Regions from separate parts of the Streptomyces sp. WG5 genome, predicted to be linked through region 2. Evidence: riboswitches for the same ligand, from Rfam matches in the RefSeq annotation. Region 2 holds a riboswitch; each other region holds the start of a gene.
The links. Region 2 has a riboswitch for cyclic di-AMP ahead of ACP4IX_RS06070 (M23 family metallopeptidase). Riboswitches for the same ligand answer to the same signal wherever they lie in the genome.
Positions count from the first base shown of each region.

Region 1: another riboswitch for cyclic di-AMP. It lies ahead of ACP4IX_RS21110 (C40 family peptidase); the one in region 2 lies ahead of ACP4IX_RS06070 (M23 family metallopeptidase).
Region 3: another riboswitch for cyclic di-AMP. It lies ahead of ACP4IX_RS20560 (transglycosylase SLT domain-containing protein); the one in region 2 lies ahead of ACP4IX_RS06070 (M23 family metallopeptidase).

Region 1 is NZ_JBNGGC010000019.1:2,181-5,445, forward strand. It holds gene ACP4IX_RS21100 (ABC transporter permease) at 1-910, shown strand, start outside; gene ACP4IX_RS21105 (hypothetical protein) at 920-1,090, shown strand; cyclic di-AMP (ydaO/yuaA leader) riboswitch at 1,462-1,606, shown strand; gene ACP4IX_RS21110 (C40 family peptidase) at 1,610-2,083, shown strand; gene ACP4IX_RS21115 (ATP-binding protein) at 2,309-2,800, opposite strand; gene ACP4IX_RS21120 (helix-turn-helix domain-containing protein) at 3,014-3,265, shown strand, end outside.
Region 2 is NZ_JBNGGC010000004.1:185,459-188,723, forward strand. It holds gene ACP4IX_RS06060 (HPr family phosphocarrier protein) at 27-308, shown strand; gene ACP4IX_RS06065 (GntR family transcriptional regulator) at 508-1,203, opposite strand; gene ACP4IX_RS06070 (M23 family metallopeptidase) at 1,403-2,167, opposite strand; cyclic di-AMP (ydaO/yuaA leader) riboswitch at 2,180-2,344, opposite strand; gene ACP4IX_RS06075 (M16 family metallopeptidase) at 2,535-3,265, opposite strand, start outside.
Region 3 is NZ_JBNGGC010000018.1:81,013-84,277, reverse strand. It holds gene ACP4IX_RS20565 (HAD family hydrolase) at 147-956, shown strand; gene ACP4IX_RS20560 (transglycosylase SLT domain-containing protein) at 1,223-1,720, opposite strand; cyclic di-AMP (ydaO/yuaA leader) riboswitch at 1,726-1,893, opposite strand; gene ACP4IX_RS20555 (polyprenyl synthetase family protein) at 2,583-3,265, shown strand, end outside.

The DNA.
Region 1 (3,265 bases), on a different contig from region 2:
CTGGCCGGCCGCCCGTACGTCCGCCCGCGATCTGCCGCTCGGCGTGGCGGGACCGCCCGCCGCGATCACCCAGGTGGAACAGCGGCTCGCCCAGCGCGAGGGCGCCTTCGAGATCCACCGCTACGCCGACGAGGCCGCGGCCCGCGACGCCGTCGAGGACCGGACCGTGTACGGCGCGGTGGTCGCCGGCGACCGGGGCACGAAGCTGCTCACGGCGTCCGCGGCCGGCCCGTCCGTGGCCCAGCTGCTGCGACAGGCGGTGACCGGGCAGGCCTCCGCCACGGGGACCCCGGTCCAGGTGGTCGATGTGGTGCCCGCTCCCGAGGCGGATCCGCGCGGCGCGGCCCTGGGCGCGAGCGTACTGCCACTCGCACTGGCCGGGATCGCGACCGGCGCCGTGGTGACCTTGCTGGGGTGGCGCGGCGTGCGAGCGGCCGTCGCGGTGGCCGGCGCCGCCGCGTCGACAGGCGTGGCCGCGGCGGTGGTCGCGCACAGCTGGCTCGGGGTGGTCACCGGTGACTGGTGGGCCGTGGCCGGCGCGTTCGGGCTGTCGACCCTGGCCGCCGGCGCGGGCGTCGCCGGGCTCGGGGCGCTGCTCGGGCGCGCGGGTATCGGGCTGGGCGCGGCCGTGATCATGCTGCTGGGCAACCCCTTCTCCGGCGCGTCCTCGGCGCCGGAGATGCTGCCCCGGCCGGCCGGCGCGATCGGCCAGTGGCTGCCGCCGGGCGCGGGCGGCTCGCTCCTGCGCTCGGTGTCCTTCTTCGAGGGCGCCGCGGCCACCGGCCCCGCGCTCACGCTCACGTGGTGGTCCCTGCTGGGCCTGGGCGCGGTCCTGCTCGGCGGCGTACTGCGACAGCGCGCACCCGGCGCCTCACCGGCACCCGACCGGACCCCGGCCCCGGCCGCCTGAGCCCCGGCCGTGAGCGACCGGACCGCGGACCCCGCCACGGTACGGGCCCCCGGACCGGCCGCCGTGCGCACCGGTGCGCCGGGGCCGGAGTGCGCCGGCATCCTGGTGCGGGCGCTGCGCGTGCTGGACGGTGAACGGCGGACGGCGCGCGTCAGCCGTCGGCCGCGTTCCGGCAGTTGACGCGCCGGGGGCCGAAACGGACCAAACGGCGTACCCCCTTTCGGCGTAGGAACACCCTCGATTTCCGACCGGCCGAAGTTGCGCAACCCCTGCTGCCCACACGGCGGAACGAGCCGCTGCGCCGCTGGTCCCGGGCTCGCCACCACACCGGGGGGTGACTCGAACGCGGAGGCGTCCACCCGCACGGGTGAGTGGCGTGTAACAACACAAAGGGCACGTTCCGTTGGGATTCTCCCCCTGGGCGAGACAAGATCCGTGACTGACGACAAGCCCTCGCCGCAGCGGCGGGGCGGTCCGGGCGGACGCCGAGTCCTGCCGCCGCCCGGACGACCGGTCGACAGGAGTGGATCGGCAGGAGTGGAGGACCCGAGCACGACGGGTCGCCGGAACGGTCATCTCCGCGAGAGAGGTGCCGGGCCGAGCAGCCCTTGGGGTGAAGCCGCACTCGTGCGGCCGGGCAACTTCGCCAGCCCGAATCCGACAGGTCATCCTTCACAGGCGGCTGACGAAGGGTTGCGCATGTCTGCGCTCAATCGTGTCCCGTCGCTGATGGCCCGTGCCGGTACGGCCTCGGCCCTCACCCTCGCCGCGATCGGCGGATCCGTCGTGGTCCCCGGTGCCGCCTCCGAGGCGGCCGCGGCGACCTATGCGGCGAAGGCCCTCAAGATCGCGGCCTCCAAGAAGGGTTCACCGTACAAATGGGGCGCCGTCGGACCACGCAGGTTCGACTGCTCCGGACTGACCCTGTATTCGTTCAAGAAGGCCGGCAAGAAGCTGCCGCGCACCGCGGCTCAGCAGTACAACAAGACCCGTCATATTTCCGCCAAGAACCGCAAGGTCGGCGACCTCGTCTTCTTCCACTCGGGCAGCAGCGTCTACCACGTCGGCATCTACGCCGGGAAGGGCAGGATCTGGCACGCCCCGAAGACCGGGGACGTGGTGCGTCTGCAGAAGATCTGGACCGGCAGCGTCTGGTACGGCCGGGTCAATTGACATCCGTTCCTCACCCGGAAGGGCAGGTGCTCCTGTCACCCTCGGCGGGTCCCCGCTCGGGCCGGCCCACGGCCTCGGCGGGTCCCCGCCTCAACGGACCGGGACCTCGACGGGGCGGTCGGCGTCCCCCGCACTCCCCGCGCTCCCGCACGTGCACGTGCGGTGGTTCGGGACCGTCCTCGACGCCGCACGCGGAACGGACGCGCGGCGAGCGCTGTCGGCGCCTCACCGTTCGGGCTCCTGCCGTCCCGCGACCCGCCCCACGGCCGTGGCCGGCTCGGGCGGCACCGGACTGCTCGGCGGCGTCCAGGGCAGTTCGATGAAGACGGTCTTGCCGCCCTCGCGCGTGCGCTGCACCCTCAGCTTGCCGCCGCACTCCGCCGTCAGCCAGCGGATGATCACCATGCCGCGGCCGTTGTCCTGCTGCACGGCGGCGGGCAGACGCTTGGGATACCCCGGATGGCTGTCGGTGACGCCGATGTGCAGTCGCTCGTCGCGGTCGAGCACGAGGTCCACCGTGAAGGTGGGTGACTGTCCGAGCGTGTGCTGGACCGCGTTGGTCGTCAGCTCGGAGACGATGAGCCGGACGGTTTCGGACACATCGGTGTCCGCCGGCAGGCCCCACTCCGCCAGCGTGCCGACCACATAGGTACGCGCGGCGGCCACCGAGGCGGGATCGCTCGGCAGAGTGACGGATGCTTCCAGATGGTCTGCCATGGCGACTCGTCCCTTTCCCACGGGACCGCAGCCGGACACGGAGCGGATGGTTCGAGTACGGTCCCGGACTGGTGCTTCGCCGCCAGACTGCCACCACCAGGCCCGGAAGGGCGGCGATCCCCCAAGATCTGCATATATCTGTCGCTCGATGCGGTGAACTCTGCGACGGCAGAGCGTATTCGGGCGGCTCATAAGGAGTAGAGGAGTGGCCCCATGCAGCACGGCCCCGTGGTGCGCCGCCGGAAGCTGGGCGCGGAACTGCGCGCCCAGCGCACGTCGGCGGGTATCACCAGCGGCGAGGCGGCCCGGCTGGTGGGCTGGCACCAGTCGAAGGTCAGCCGGATCGAGACCGGGACGAGCGGGGCGAAACCGGCCGACGTGCGGTTACTGCTGGACGCCTACGGCGTGGCCGACGACCAGCTGCGGGAGCTGCTGGTGATGCTGGCGGGCTCCGACGACGCGGGC
Region 2 (3,265 bases):
CCTGAATACCCGAAGGGCAGCATCACATGGCTGAGCGCCGCGTCAACGTCGGCTGGGCCGAGGGCCTCCACGCCCGCCCCGCCTCCATCTTCGTCCGAGCCGCCACGGCCACAGGCGTCCCGGTGACGATCGCCAAGGCCGACGGTTCCCCCGTCAACGCGGCCTCCATGCTGGCCGTTCTCGGCCTCGGCGCCCAGGGCGGCGAGGAGATCGTCCTCGCCTCCGACGCCGAGGGCGCGGACGCCGCTCTGGAGCGGCTGGCGAAGCTGGTCTCCGAAGGGCTCGAGGAGCTTCCCGAGACCGTCTGACGGACATCGTCTGACGGACAGCAGCAATGAAAGGCCCGCTCGGACACCGGGCGGGCCTTTTTTCTTTCCGCTTCGCTCGTTCGCGGGCATCCGGGCATTCCTGGACGTCGGTAGGCCAAAAAGCCGGGCAGTCGGGCAGTCGGGCAGCGGGAAAGACCTCTCGAATTACTCTGCTCGCTCTTTGTGTACGGCCCTCGCGTTAAGCCCGGAGGCTCGGTGTGTTTACGGGACGTTGCGTTTTCCTCACACGCCTCGTCCGTTCGTCCTCGGAAGCGAATCGCAGTCGATAATCCGGCGTCGACCGCTCGGTGTGCAGCGTCATGAGGGCCCGCGCGCGCTCGCTGTCGCCCCGGGCCACCGCGTCCGCGATCGCACCGTGCTCCGCCCAGTACTCCACGGGTCCGGCCGGCGCGTCCACGGTGTACATCCAGGCGATCTTGTGGCGCAGCTGGGTCAGCAGCGCCGTCAGGGAGGGGCTGCCCGCGGCCTGGGCGAGGGTGTCGTGGAACCAGCCGCCCAGGGAGCGCAGATCATCGCTGTTGCCCTGCCTGGCCCGCTCCTGACCCAGCCTGACCAGTCCGCGCAGCACCTTGAGGTGGGCCTCGGTACGGCGCCGGGCGGCCCGGGAGGCACCGAGGGGTTCGAGGAGCGTACGGGCCTCCAGCAGGTCGGCGGCCTCCTGTTCGCTGGGTTCCGCCACGCACGCGCCCGCGTGCCGCCGGGTCACCACGAAGCCCTCGGCCTCCAGCGTGCGCAGGGCCTCACGGACCGGGACGCGGGAGACTCCGTAACGGCGGGCGAGCAGTTCCTCGGTGAGCCGACTGCCGCGCCCGTGGACGCCGGCGACGATGTCGTCCCGGATCGCCGTGCACACCGAGTGCGCCGGAATACGCATGCCCGACCTCCGCCCTAATCCCCGTGAAACGTCGACGATTGACGCGTGAGCAGTGACTCTAGGCCAGCCGGGCGGATATTCCGACGGCGGGGCGGATTTCCTGGTCATCTTTTGGACAGCGGCGACGCCTGGATCGCCCGTGGAAACGCGAATGCCCCGGCTCGGAAGCCGGGGCGCTCGAGTGCCGTACCGTCCGCCGTCAGATGTTCACACCGTGGGAGCGGAGATAGGCGACGGGGTCCATGTCCGAGCCGTACTCGGGGCTCGTACGGGCCTCGAAGTGCAGGTGGGCCCCGGTGACGTTGCCGGTGGCGCCGGAGAGGCCGATCTGCTGACCGGGGGCGACCGCCTGGCCGACCGAGACGCCGATGGACGACAGGTGGCCGTACTGCGTGTACGTGCCGTCGTGCATCCTGATCACGACCTGGTTGCCGTACGCCCCGCCCCAGCCGGCCTCGACGACGGTGCCGACGCCGACCGCGTGCACGGTGGTGCCGCTCGCGGCGTGGAAGTCGATGCCGGTGTGGCTGCCCGAGGACCACAGGGAGCTGCCGGCCTGGTAGGCGGTGGAGACGTAGGAGGCGGTGATCGGCGACACGAAGGTGTTGAGGCGCTTGCGCTCCGCCTCGCGCGCGGCGCGCTCCTTGGCCTCGCGCGCCTCCTCGGCCGCCTCGGCGGCCCGCTCGCGTGCGGCCTCCCGGGCCGCCTCACGGGCGGCGGCGTCCAGCGCGGCCCGCTTCTGCGCGGTGGCCTGGGCGTCGATCTCGTCGGCCACGGCGTCGCCGATGGTGACGACCGGGGTGAGTCCGCTCTGCTCCGCCTCGGACTCGGCGGCGAGCACCGGAGTCGCGAGGGTGCCGACGACACCGGTGGTGGCGAGGGCCGCGACGCCCGCCGCGTGGGCGGTGGTGCGGTGCATCCGGCTGGGACGGCGGTGCTTACCGGTGGCGCGCGTGAACGCCATGTGGAGGCTGGTCCTTTCCTTCCCTCTCGCCTACCGGGTTAGCTGACGGGTTCGGAGCAGGAAGGTCTCCTACGGACCCCCTCGCTGCACGCGCGGGCGTCCGATTCACCCCAGGGACTGCGATGGGTCCCCGGCTCCCCTGGCTCGCGCCGTACGGGGACTCGGCGATGGCTGTCCGGTGCCGCGGGTGCGGCGCACTGCCTGACGAACAGCCCGGACGACGCTAAACGGGGTGCCTTCAATCCTCAAACGCAACAGGCGTTTTGTAGCGCACGCCACAGGGCAGACGGTCAGTCAGCCCCCCAATTCGGACAAAAGGCGACCCTGGTGACACTGTGGTCACCAGGGCCGCCCCGCGCGCGGGCCGCTACTCGGCCGCCACGACGGTCACTTCACCGATGCCGAGGGCCTCGACGGGCTCCTTGATCTGCGCCGCGTCGCCGACGAGGACCGTCACCAGACGATCCACCGGGAAGGCGTTCACGACCGCCGCCGTGGCCTCCACGGTTCCCGTGGCGGCGAGTTGGCGGTAGAGCGTGGCCTGGTAGTCGTCCGGCAGGTGCTGTTCGACCTGGTCGGCCAGCGTGCTCGCCACGGCCGCAGCCGTCTCGTACTTCAACGGCGCCACACCGACCAGGTTCTGCACGGCGACGTCGCGCTCGGCGTCGGTGAGCCCGCCCTCCGCGACCTTCCGCAGCACCGTCCACAGGTCCTCCAGCGCGGGACCCGTGTTGGGGGTGTCGACGGAGCCGCTGATGGCCAGCAGGGCGGCGCCCGTGCCGTCGGGCGCGGAACGCAGGACCTGTGCGAACGACCGCACGCCGTAGGTGTAGCCCTTCTCCTCGCGCAGGACGCGGTCCAGGCGCGAGGTGAGGGTGCCGCCGAGGCAGTAGGCGCCGAGCACCTGGGCGGGCCACACGCGGTCGTGCCGGTCGGAGCCGGTGCGACCGATCAGCAGCTGCGTCTGGACGGCTCCGGGGCGGTCCACGATGACGACCCGGCCCCTGTCGTCGGCGGTCACCGGCGGCACGGGACGCGGCTCGGCGGCGGAGCCGGTCCACGCGCCCAGCGTGTCACCGAGCAGCGCGTCGAGGTCGA
Region 3 (3,265 bases), on a different contig from region 2:
CGATGATGTGCCAGGTTTCGGACAGGTTCGTGCGTCCTCGTGCGCCTGTAGGCCGTACTCGTGCGGACTCGTGCCGTACTCGCGCGTCCTCGCTCGGATGCGATCGCGGGTGAGTCGGACAGGTGCGGTGTCCGTATTCTCTGATCATGGACCGCACCGCATATTCACTCGTCGCCACCGACCTCGACGGCACGCTGCTCCGCGGCGACGACACCGTCTCCGACCGGTCGCTGGCCGCGCTGGCGCGGGCGGCGGGGGCCGGTGCGCGGCATCTGGTGGTGACGGGGCGGCCGGCGCCCCGGGTGCGGTCCCTGCTCGACCGCCTCGGCTGCACGGGACTCGCGGTGTGCGGACAGGGTGCGCAGGTGTACGACGCCGGCGCCAACCGGATGCTGTGGTCGGTCACGCTGGACCGGGAACTGGCCGAGACCGCACTCGGCAAGATCGAGGCCGAGGTGGGGCAGGTGCACGCCGCGGTCGACCAGGACGGCGTCGACGGCCTCACGCTCATCGAGCCCGGGTACCTGATGCCCCACCCGACGCTGCCCGCGGTGCGGGTCGAGCGGCGCGACGAACTGTGGTCCACGCCGATCAGCAAGGTGTTGCTGCGCCACCCCGACCTGTCCGACGACGAGTTGGCGGCGACGGCGCGCGCGGTGGTGGGCTCCCTCGCCACGGTCACCATGTCGGGGCCGGGAACGGTCGAGCTCCAGCCGTGCGGCATCACCAAGGCGACCGGCCTGGCACTGGCCGCCGAGCGGCTGGGGGTGAGCCGACGGCGGACGATCGCCTTCGGGGACATGCCCAACGACATCCCCATGTTCGACTGGGCGGCACACGGTGTCGCCATGGCCGGCGCCCACCCCGAACTCAAGGCGGTGGCCGACGAGGTCACCACGACGAACGAGGACGACGGCGTGGCCGTCGTCCTCGAGCGGGTCTTCGGAGCGTCCTGAGCGGAGCCCCTCGGCCGGATCGACCTCATCGGGGCCTCCTGACCGGAGAGCCTTCTGACCGGAGCCCCCTCGGCCGAGGAGCTGCCTCGGCCGGAGCCTCGTGGCTGGAGTCGGCCTTGGCTGGGGCCCCTGGCCGAGGACTTCCTGTCGGAGTCCTCGGCCGGAGCCTCCTTGCCAGTGGCTCAGTGGCTCAGTGGCTCAGTGGTCAGTGGCTCAGCGGCTCAGTGGATCGGGCCTCAGGCCTCGGGCCTCTGTGCCAGTGCCTGTCAGTACGCGCCGAAGACGTTGTCCATCGAGCCGTACCGGTCGGCCGCGTAGTTGCAGGCCGCGGTGATGTTGGCGACCGGGTCGTACGGGTCCCAGGAGGTGCCGGGCACGTGGTACGCCTCGAAGGTGGGCGCGATCACCTGGAGCAGCCCCTTGGACGGGGTGCCGTTGATGGCGTTGATGTCCCAGTTGTTGATGGCGAACGGGTTGCCGGACGACTCCCGCATGATGTTGCGGTGGATGCCCTCGTACGACCCGGGGATGCCGTGCTGGGCCATGATGTCGAGCGACTCCCGGATCCAGCCGTCGAGGTTGTCCGGGTAGGTCGTCGCCGCGGTGGTGGCGGTCGCGGCGGCCGGGGTGGCCGGGGTGGCCGCGGACGCGCCGGTGGCGCCGAGGAGCGGCAGGGCGAGCACGGCGGCGCCGGTGCCGGCCACGGCGAGCTTGCGGGCGAGGCGGCTGGTCCGGGCGTGACGGTTCTGACCGTTGGCAGACATGTGTGAGTCCCTCTCCTTACGCCTGCGAGGTGAGCTGTCGGGTTCGGGCGGGGAGGTGCCCGGCCGGGTCCTGACGGACACGGCTTCACCCCGAGCCGCTCCGGTGGTGACCGGTGCGGCGACTTACCTGGGTCCCCCGCTCCTGCCTGCGAGTGTGTTGGCGGATGACTGTGCGTCCGGGCGGTGGCAGGATTCGGCGTCCGCCCGACAGGCCGGGAACGTATGCGAGAGCACATGTCCGAAACAAGTGCAGGAATCACCCAACGCGCCTGTTGACCTTGATCTGGGGGGTTTGAGGTACTTGATCCTTTGCGGCCACCAAGGGCCAATTGCCTTGCGGCACAAAGGGAGGGCACAGCCGGCGGCATGGTTGCCCGGGGGTGTGGAGGAGTGAGTCAACTCACCCGCATCGACAAGTGTGGCAAATCGGGCATTGGGATCAACTGTGGGTCAATTGCCCGTAGGGCGGAGAGCTTCGGGTGTTGACCGACGGCCGAGCGGGCCCGCTGTCGCGCGCACCCGGTGTGCGACCCCGCCCTGATCGGTGTTTCCGTGTGTCCCGGGGGCATCCGTTCGGGGGTGGGGGCAGGGAGAGCCGAGTGGGTGACGTATCCGGAGTGCGAGCCGTTGGGAGGGATGATGTGATCTTCAGTGGCGGGTTCTGGCCCTGGCGATGTCGATCAATGTCTGCTCATATCGCCTGATCAAAAACATACTGTTCATGATCCGATACCGACCGGCCTGTAACGGTGGGCGCTAGCGGTGATCGAAAGGTGACCGGATACGCTGGCTCGAGTGGTGGCAGCGACCTATCGACAAACCAGGTAATCGCCAGTAGACACCAGCAGACAGGAGACCCCTCGTGACCGTCGTCGGGCCGTTCGGGCTGAGCGTGCGGGACCAGGCTCTGGAAGCCGATGTCCAGGCCGGATTGGTTGCTGTCGAGGAAGGGTTGCTTGAGGCAACCAAGAGCGAGGTTCCGTTCATCACGGAGGCCGCCCAGCATCTCGTGCGGGCCGGCGGCAAACGATTCCGGCCACTGCTGGTCATGCTCTCGGCCCAGTTCGGCGACCCCTATGCCCCCGGGATCGTGCCCTCGGCCGTCGTCGTGGAGCTGACCCACCTCGCCACCCTCTACCACGACGACGTGATGGACGAGGCCGCCGTGCGGCGTGGTGTGGCCAGCGCCAACACCCGCTGGGGCAACTCGGTCGCGGTCCTCACCGGCGACTTCCTGTTCGCCCGCGCCTCCCAGATCCTCGCCGACCTCGGGCCCGAGGCGGTCCGCGTGCAGGCACTGGCGTTCGAGCGGCTCGTCACCGGACAGATCCTGGAGACGGCGGGGCCGCAGGACGGCCGGGACCCCGTCGACCACTACCTGGACGTGCTGGGCGGCAAGACGGGATCGCTGGTGGCGGTCTCCTGCCGGTTCGGCGCGATGATGTCCGGCGCCGACGAAACGGTCGTGGACGTGCTGACCCAGTACGGCGAACGGCTCGGCGTCGCCTTCCAGCTCGCGGACGACGTCCTGGACATCGCCTCCGA